DNA from 2 places in the Azoarcus sp. Soil_N_20 genome. Region 2 is predicted to be linked to the other one. Evidence: riboswitches for the same ligand, from Rfam matches in the RefSeq annotation. Region 2 holds a riboswitch; the other holds the start of a gene.
What was found. Region 2 has a riboswitch for S-adenosylhomocysteine ahead of metH (methionine synthase). Riboswitches for the same ligand answer to the same signal wherever they lie in the genome.
Positions count from the first base shown of each region.

Region 1: linked by a shared signal. The riboswitch ahead of ahcY (adenosylhomocysteinase) and the one ahead of metH (methionine synthase) in region 2 are both predicted to bind S-adenosylhomocysteine.

Region 1 covers NZ_JBDGKX010000001.1:417,788-422,185, forward strand. The annotation lists gene metF (methylenetetrahydrofolate reductase [NAD(P)H]) at 1-358, opposite strand, end outside; gene AC3A35_RS01950 (TlyA family RNA methyltransferase) at 345-1,172, opposite strand; gene ahcY (adenosylhomocysteinase) at 1,290-2,717, opposite strand; S-adenosyl-L-homocysteine riboswitch at 2,793-2,857, opposite strand; gene AC3A35_RS01960 (hypothetical protein) at 3,005-3,574, shown strand; gene AC3A35_RS01965 (calcium/sodium antiporter) at 3,579-4,398, opposite strand, start outside.
Region 2 covers NZ_JBDGKX010000006.1:369,099-373,496, reverse strand. The annotation lists gene metH (methionine synthase) at 1-2,739, opposite strand, end outside; S-adenosyl-L-homocysteine riboswitch at 2,816-2,888, opposite strand; gene AC3A35_RS14795 (AAA family ATPase) at 2,969-4,398, opposite strand, start outside.

The DNA.
Region 1 (4,398 bases), on a different contig from region 2:
ACTCGACCAGCTCGTTGGCGTAGCGGAATTCGCCCGCATCGCCCACCCCGGACGGCAGATCGCCGCGCAGCGCGACGATGCGGCGGATGCCGGCGTCGGCGTACTCCTGCAGGATCGCGCGGATGCCTTCACGGGTCGAGCCGATGCAGGACAGGTGCGGTGCCGCTTCGCTGCCGCTGGCGGCGATCTCCTTGACCGTGGCGAAGGTGCGCTCGCGCGTCGAGCCGCCCGCGCCAAAGGTGACGGAGAAGAACGCCGGTTTCAGTTCGGCCAGTTTGGCGCGCACCGTGCGCAGTTTTTCGGCGCCTTCCGCGGTTTGCGGCGGAAAGAATTCAATCGAGAGTTCAGTGTTGTGCATGTCGCATCCAGGTAAAGAATTCGCGGTTGCCGTCGGTGCCGGTGATCGGCGAGTCGAACCAGTCGTGCACCTTCAGTCCGCAGGCTGCGGCGGCGGCCCTGAGTTTGGCTTCCACATCGGCGTAAAGCGAGGTGTCGCGCACGATACCGCCTTTCGCCAGCCCCTTGGCGCCGACCTCGAACTGGGGCTTGACCAGCGCCAGGATGTCGCCGTTCGCGGCCAACAGGGCGGGCCACTGCGGCAGGAGCAGGGTCAGCGAGATGAAGCTCGCGTCGCACACGATCAGATCGAATCCGGCAGGCGGATAGTGCGTGCCCAGATCGCTCGCAAGCAGATGGCGTGCGTTGATGCCTTCGAGGGTGATGCAACGCGGATCGGAGGCCAGGCGCGGATGAATCTGGCCGTGGCCGACTTCCACTCCGACGACCCCGGCCGCTCCGGCCTGGAGCAGGCAATCGGAAAAGCCGCCGGTGGATTGGCCGACGTCGAGGCAGATCCGCCCATTCACCTGCAGGCCGCTGACACGCAATGCCCCGGCGAGCTTGAGGCCGCCACGCGACACGAAGCGGTCGGCTTCGTCGGGGACGACCGCAAGCACCGCCGATTCGGGCAGCTCCTGCGCCGGTTTGGTGACCGGGCCACTGTCCGAGCTGACCCGCCCGGCCTCGATCAGCACGCGCGCAGCGGTGCGCGACGGTGCAAGGCCCTGCTGCACCAGCAACTGGTCGGCACGCGGCATGACCCGATGCGCCATCGGCGGTGTGGCCGGACGCTCGGGGGCTGGACGACTGCTGCGGCGATGGAAGGATTTCATCGGTGGCGGGTCGGCTCGGGAAGGCGGCCGGCGAACGTGATATCCACCAGTCCGCCACTGGGCTTCCGCTGCACGGTCTGAACCGGATTGCCGCGGAAGTCCACCCCGAGCCTTCGATCAATAGCGATAGTGCTCGGCCTTGTACGGGCCTTCGACCGGGACGCCGATATAGGCTGCCTGCTCGGGGCGCAGCACGGAGAGCTGGGCGTTGAGCTTCTTCAGCTGCAGGCGGGCGACCTTCTCGTCCAGGTGCTTGGGCAGCGTGTACACGCCCACCGGATAGTCGGCGGTACGCGAGTACAGCTCGATCTGGGCGATGGTCTGGTTGGCGAAGGACGAGCTCATCACGTAGGACGGATGGCCGGTGCCACACCCGAGGTTCACCAGCCGACCCTTGGCCAGCAGGATGATGCGCTTGCCATCGGGGAAGATGACGTGGTCGACCTGCGGCTTGATCTCGTCCCACTCGTACCGTTCGAGCGAGGCGACGTCGATCTCGTTGTCGAAGTGGCCGATGTTGCACACGATGGCCTGGTCCTTCATTGCCGCCATGTGATCGTGGGTGATGACGTGGAAGTTGCCGGTGGTGGTGACGAAGATGTCGGCCTTGTCGGCGGCATATTCCATGGTCACCACGCGATAACCTTCCATCGCCGCCTGCAGCGCGCAGATCGGGTCGATCTCGGTGATCCAGACCTGGGCCGACAGTGCGCGCAGGGCCTGGGCGGAGCCCTTGCCCACGTCGCCGTAGCCGGCCACCACCGCGACCTTGCCGGCGATCATCACGTCTGTGGCGCGCTTGATGCCATCGACCAGCGATTCGCGGCAGCCGTAGAGGTTGTCGAACTTGGACTTGGTGACCGAGTCGTTGACGTTGATCGCCGGGAACTTGAGCTCGCCGCGCTGGTGCATCTGATACAGGCGATGCACGCCGGTGGTGGTCTCCTCGGTCACGCCCCTGATCTGTGCGAGCCGGGTGGAGTACCAGGCCGGATCGACGGCGAGCTTGGCCTTGATCGCGGCGAACAGGATGGTTTCCTCTTCGGAGCCCGGCTTGGCCAGCACCGAGATGTCGTTCTCGGCACGGGCACCCAGGTGCAGCAGCAGGGTCGCGTCGCCGCCGTCGTCGAGGATCATGTTCGAGTAGACGTCCCCGCTTCCCGTGGACGGCCATTCGAAAATGCGGTGGGTGTAATCCCAGTAGTCGGTCAGCGACTCGCCCTTGACCGCGAACACCGGGATGCTCTGTGCGGCGATCGCGGCGGCGGCGTGGTCCTGGGTCGAGAAGATGTTGCACGAGGCCCAGCGCACTTCGGCGCCGAGCGCGGTGAGGGTCTCGATCAGCACCGCGGTCTGGATCGTCATATGCAGCGAACCGGTGATGCGTGCGCCTTTCAGGGGCTGGCTGGCGGCGTATTCCTCGCGGATCGCCATCAGGCCGGGCATCTCGGTTTCGGCGATGCGGATTTCCTTGCGTCCCCAGGCGGCCAGCGCCAGGTCGGCAATCACGTAGTCGGTAAAGGTACTGTCAGCCACAGAGTTCATGTCGGTTTCCTTGAACGAGTGGCCGGGAAGGGGTGGTGCGGTGGGCTCACCTGATCACCCCGTGCCCGGCACGGGTAAAGGTGAGCGCAGTTCCAAAGTGACCGAGCCTGGGACAGAATCTTGCAGCGCTCCTCGGTAATCGGAATTATATCTTTACTTGCGGATGCCGTCAGCCGTAAGTAAAGGGGGAAGGCTGCGAACGGCGTCACGGTGACGACGGTCAAAATGGTCGAATAATCGAATCAATAATCAAATCTTTTGGTGGTGCATCAACACGAGGGGGGAATATGAAAAAGAGCATCGGCGCGATCGCACTCCTGGCTCTCCTGCTTGGGTCTTGCTCCAGCCTGCTGCCGAAGGCTGATCAGAAAACCGTCTCGCCGTGGCGCGACTTCAAGGAGGTGAAATCCGCCTATGACGCGGTCCGTCCCGGGGAATCGGACCGTGACGCCGTTCATCGCCTGGGGTTCGACCCGGCATCGACCCCCAATGTCCAGATTCTGAACTACTCGGAGATCGTGAACTCCGCGCTGCCCAAGGACAGCATGGTCCCGGGTGTCGAGTTGCCGGCCGGGATCCGTGCCTGCATGATGGCCCAGGACCGCTGCGTGGGGTATCAGCTCGAGGAGACGCGGATCAAGCGGAACCGGGTGGGCGGATTCTGGGCCGATTTCCTCAATTTTCGCCGGGAGACGTCGATGACCGGTTGGCGCTTCAAGGCGCTGCTGGTACTGGTCGACGACAAGGTCGTGTTCAAGCAGTGGTCGGGGCAGCCGGAAATCAGGGAGGTCAGCGTCAACCGCAACCCGCTCGGCCCCCTGCAGGGGGTCGGAGAGAAGGCGTCCAGCTTCCAGTAGGCGTCTACTCGGGCTTGCCGGCCACCTTGCCGTTGTGGCGGACGATGCTGACCACCAGGGTGATCACGGTCAGCGGCATCACATACCCGAGCATCACGCCCGAGTATGCCTGCAGGCCGGCGTGTTGCTGCGCGGCCAGTACCAGCCAGGCGGTATAGGCCGCGTAGTAGGCAAGGAAAATGCCGCCTTCCCAGCGTGCAATCTCGCGGCCGGTGATCAGGATCGGCAGGCAGGCGAAGGCCACTGCAAGCATCACCCACAGATCGAAATTGCGTGCGGCCTCCGAGACCGGCAAGCCGCCCGGCGCGATCAGGCCGGTCACGCCGAGCACCGCGCAGATGTTGAACACGTTGCTGCCCACCACATTGCCGACCGCAATGTCGCGCTGACCGCGCAATGCGGCGACGATGGAGGTCGCGATCTCCGGCATCGAGGTGCCGATTGCCACCACGGTCAGGCCGATCACCAGATCGCTGACGCCGAACGCGCGCGCAAACGAGACTGCCGCACTGACCAGCCAGTCGGCACCGAGCACCAGCATCCCCAATCCCGCGATCACCAACAGCGTCTGTGTGGCCCAGTGGCGGTCCCAGGTCGAGGTGGGGATCTCGCTGGCGAACTCATCCTCGATCGCCTTCGATGCGGTGCGCGATTGCCGTATCAGGAAGACGGTGTAGGCGATCACCAGCATGACCAGCGCGAAGGCCTCCAGCCGGCCGATCGAGCCGTCGAGCGCCATCACCACGAGCAGCACCGAGGCGCCGATCATGATCGGAATCTCCTGGCGGATGATCTGTTCGGCGACCAGCAACGGTGCAATGATG
Region 2 (4,398 bases):
ACTGACCAGTTGCACGCCCTTCTTGTTGGCGTGCTGGACGCGCAGCTTGTCGTAGTCGACCGCGAGCTGGGCCTTGAAATCGGCGGCGCCGCCTTCGGACAGCAGCGCGGTGACCACGCCGACCGCGCGCGAGGCGTCGGGCACGTACACCACGGGCCCGGTGTAATGCGGTGCAATCTTGATCGCGGTGTGGGCGCGGCTGGTGGTGGCGCCGCCGATCAGCAAGGGGATCGCGTTGCCGTCGGCGAAGCCCTGGCGCTGCATTTCGGCGGCGACATGGCTCATTTCTTCCAGCGACGGGGTGATCAGGCCGGACAGGCCGATCGCCTGCGCGCCGTGCTCGCGCGCAGCGTTGAGGATCTTGTCGGTCGGCACCATCACCCCGAGGTCGATGACTTCGTAACCGTTGCAGCCGAGCACCACGCCGACGATGTTCTTGCCGATGTCGTGCACGTCGCCCTTGACCGTGGCGATGACGATGCGGCCCTTGCTGGTGGAGCCGGTACGGAGCTTCTCCGCTTCGATGTAGGGGATCAGGTGGGCGACCGCCTGCTTCATCACGCGGGCGGATTTCACCACCTGGGGCAGGAACATCTTGCCCGCGCCGAACAGGTCGCCGACCACATCCATGCCGGCCATCAGCGGGCCTTCGATCACCGCCAGCGGCGGCTTGCCTTCGGCCTCGAGCTTGGCCCGCACCTCTTCGGTGTCGGCCACCACGTAGTCGGTGATGCCCTTGACCAGCGCGTGCGACAGGCGCTGCTCCACCGGCCATTCGCGCCAGGCCAGATCCGGTCCCTTGTCCTTGACCTGGCCCTTCACCGACTGGGCGATGTCGACCAGTGCCTCGCCGGCGCCGGCCTTGCGGTTGAGCACCACGTCCTCGACGACCTCGCGCAGCGCCGGGTCGAGATCGTCGTACACGCCGAGCATGCCCGCGTTGACGATGCCCATGGTCAGCCCGGCCTTGACCGCGTGGTACAGGAATACGGTGTGGATGGCCTCGCGCACGGGGTCGTTGCCGCGGAACGAGAACGACACGTTCGAGACCCCGCCGGAAGTCTTGGCGTGCGGCAGGTTGTCCTTGATCCAGGCCACGCTCTGGATGAAGTCCACGGCGTAGTTGTCGTGCTCCTCGATGCCGGTGGCGATGGCGAAGATGTTGGGATCGAAGACGATGTCCTCGGGCGGGAAGCCGATCCCCAGCAGCAACTTGTAGGCGCGTGCGCAGATCTCGGTCTTGCGCGCGTAGGTGTCGGCCTGGCCCTGCTCGTCGAAGGCCATCACGATCACCGCGGCGCCGTAGCGACGGGCAAGTTTCGCCTGGTGCAGGAAGCTCGCCTCGCCCTCCTTCATCGAGATCGAGTTGACGATGCCCTTGCCCTGGATGCACTTGAGGCCGGCCTCGATCACGCTCCATTTGGACGAGTCGATCATGATCGGCACCCGCGAGATGTCGGGCTCGGTGGCGATCAGCTTGAGGAAGCGCTCCATGGCGGCCATCGAGTCGAGCATGGCCTCGTCCATGTTGATGTCGATGACCTGGGCGCCGTTCTCGACCTGCTGCCGGGCCACCGCGAGCGCGTCGTCGAAGCGGCCTTCGAGGATCATGCGGGCGAAGGCCTTGGAGCCGGTGACGTTGGTGCGCTCGCCGACGTTGACGAACAGGCTGTCGGCGCCGACGTTGAACGGCTCGAGCCCGGACAGGCGCAGCTTCTTGTCGATCTCCGGCACCTTGCGCGGCGGCAGCTCGGCCACCGCGGCGGCGATCGCGGCGATGTGCGCGGGGGTGGTGCCGCAGCAGCCGCCGAGGATGTTCACCAGGCCGGAGCGCGCCCACTCGACCACCGCGGTGGCGAGTTCTTCCGGGGTTTCGTCGTAGCCAGTGGGCGCCAGCGGGTTGGGCAGGCCGGCGTTCGGGTGCGCGGACACATAGGTGTCGCAGACGCCCGCGAGCTCCGCCACGTAGGCGCGCAGCTCCTTGGCGCCGAGCGCACAGTTCAGGCCGAAGGAGATCGGCCGCGCATGGGCGAGCGAATTCCAGAACGCCTCGGCGGTCTGCCCCGAAAGGGTGCGGCCGGAGGCGTCGGTTATGGTGCCGGAGATCATCACCGGCAGGCGCCGGCCGAGGTCCTCGAACAGCTTCTCGATCGCGAATACAGCGGCCTTGGCATTGAGGGTGTCGAAGATGGTCTCGATCAGCAGCAGATCGGCGCCGCCTTCCATCAAGCCTCTTGCCGAGTCGTAGTAGTCGTCGACCAGGGCGTCGAAGCTGATGTTGCGGTAGCCGGGGTCGTTCACGTCGGGCGAGATCGACAGCGTGCGCGAGGTCGGGCCGAGCACGCCGGCGCAGTAGCGCGGGCGGGCCGGGTTGGCGGCGGTAAATTCGTCGCACAGCGTACGCACCAGGCGGGCGCTGGCCACGTTGAGTTCGTAGGCGACGGCCTCGAGCCCGTACTCGGCCTGCGACACGCGGGTGGCGTTGAAGGAGCTGGTTTCGATGATGTCGGCGCCGGCCTCGAGGTAGGCGCGATGGATCTCGCCGATCACGTCGGGGCGGGTCAGCACCAGCAGGTCGTTGTTGCCCTTGAGATCACGCGGGTGATCGAGGAAGCGCGTGCCGCGGTAATCCGCCTCGCCCAGCTTGTACTGCTGGACCATGGTGCCCATGGCGCCATCCAGGATCAGGATGCGTTGGGCGAGTTGCTGGCGGAGTTCTACGGTGCGGTCGGCTTGCATGGTTCTACCTCGATCTGCGATTGATGCACAGCGGGTAGCTCACGCAAAACAGAACGGCGCGGCAAACCCGGCTGATGGTTTGCGAGCGCCGTTGTTCGATTGCCGAGCCTGGCCCACTCACAGGTCGGGTCGCAGCGCTCCTCGGCAAGGGGCCGATTTTACGGGGTTTCCGTCGCCGCTGTCGAGGCCCGCCAACGCGCCCGGTTGCGGCCGCGACGCATCGCGGCGCTCAGTCGGCCGGCACGCAACGCTCCGCCGCCCAGGCGCGCAGGGCGGCGACCTTCTCGGCCATCACGTGGGCCAGCGGGCGGGTGTTCGCCGCCTCGACCAGCAGTTTCGCCGTATCCAGCGCAGCCCCGTCGGCGAGGCATTCGTACAGGCCTGCGACCACGAGCTGTTCGAGCTCGGCGCCCGAGTAGGCCTCGGTTGCCGCACCGAGCGCGGCAAGGTCGAAGCGGGCGGGATCGAGCTCGCGGCGGCGCAGATGAATGGCGAGGATCTCCTCGCGGACGGTGCCGGCCGGCAGGTCGACGAAGAAGATCTCGTCGAAGCGGCCCTTGCGCAGCAACTCCGGGGGCAGCGCGGAGACGTCGTTGGCGGTGGCGACGAGAAACAGGCGCGCCTGCTGCTCGTTCATCCACGTCAGCAGATTGCCGAGCAGGCGCCGTGACACGCCGCCGTCGCTGTCGCTGCTACCCAGTGCCAGCGCCTTCTCGATCTCGTCGATCCACAGTACCGCCGGGGCCATCGCCTCGGCCGTGCGCAAGGCCTCGCGCAGCTTGCGTTCGGTTTCGCCGGTGAACTTGTCGTACAGGCTGCCCACGTCGAGGCGCAACAACGGAACCCGCCAGCTGCCGGCAACCACCTTGGCGGCGAGACTCTTGCCTGCGCCCTGGGCGCCGAGCAGCAACACCCCCTTGGGCAAGGGCAGGCCGGGCATGCTGCGCTCGCCGGTAAACACCGGCCGCCGCGTTGCCAGCCAGCGCTTGAGCCGGACCAGCCCGCCGACGTCGTCGGGGCCCAGCGTGCTCAACTCGACCTGCAGCGCACTCTCCCCCACCATGTCCTGCTTGTAGCGCATCACCCGGGTGAGATCCTCGGAGGTGATCAGGCCGTCGTCACGGATGGCGTTGCGCAGCAGGCGGCGCACATCCTCCTCCGGCAGGCCGACGAGCTGGCTCAGCAAGGCATTGACCGTTGCCGAATCGCCCTTGACCCGCTCCCCCGAGGACTTGGCATACAGGTCGAGCTCGTCTTTCAGCAGTGCGCGCACGCGCGCGAGGTCGGGGATCCGCAGCTCCATGCGTACCGAATGACGGGCCAGCAAGGCCGGAAGCGACAGCTGCGGGGCAACCAGTACCAGGGTGCGTTCCGCTTCCGGATGATCGAGCACGATCTCCCGCATCAGGCGCTGTACGACCGGATCCTCGAGAAACGGGTGCGGGTCGAGCAGGACGAAGAGACCCTTGCCCCCGCTGCTGTCGATGTACTTCAGTGCGGCCTCGAGCGTGTGGGTGTCGTCGATCACCCGCCGCCGCCCGTCTGCACGACCGGCCATGCCCGGGCCCTCGCCCACGGTCGGGAACAGGCCATAGCCGTCCGGCCGCCCGCTGCCGTAGCGAAAGTTCTGCTGCACCAGCCCGTCCGCCACGCTCCAGC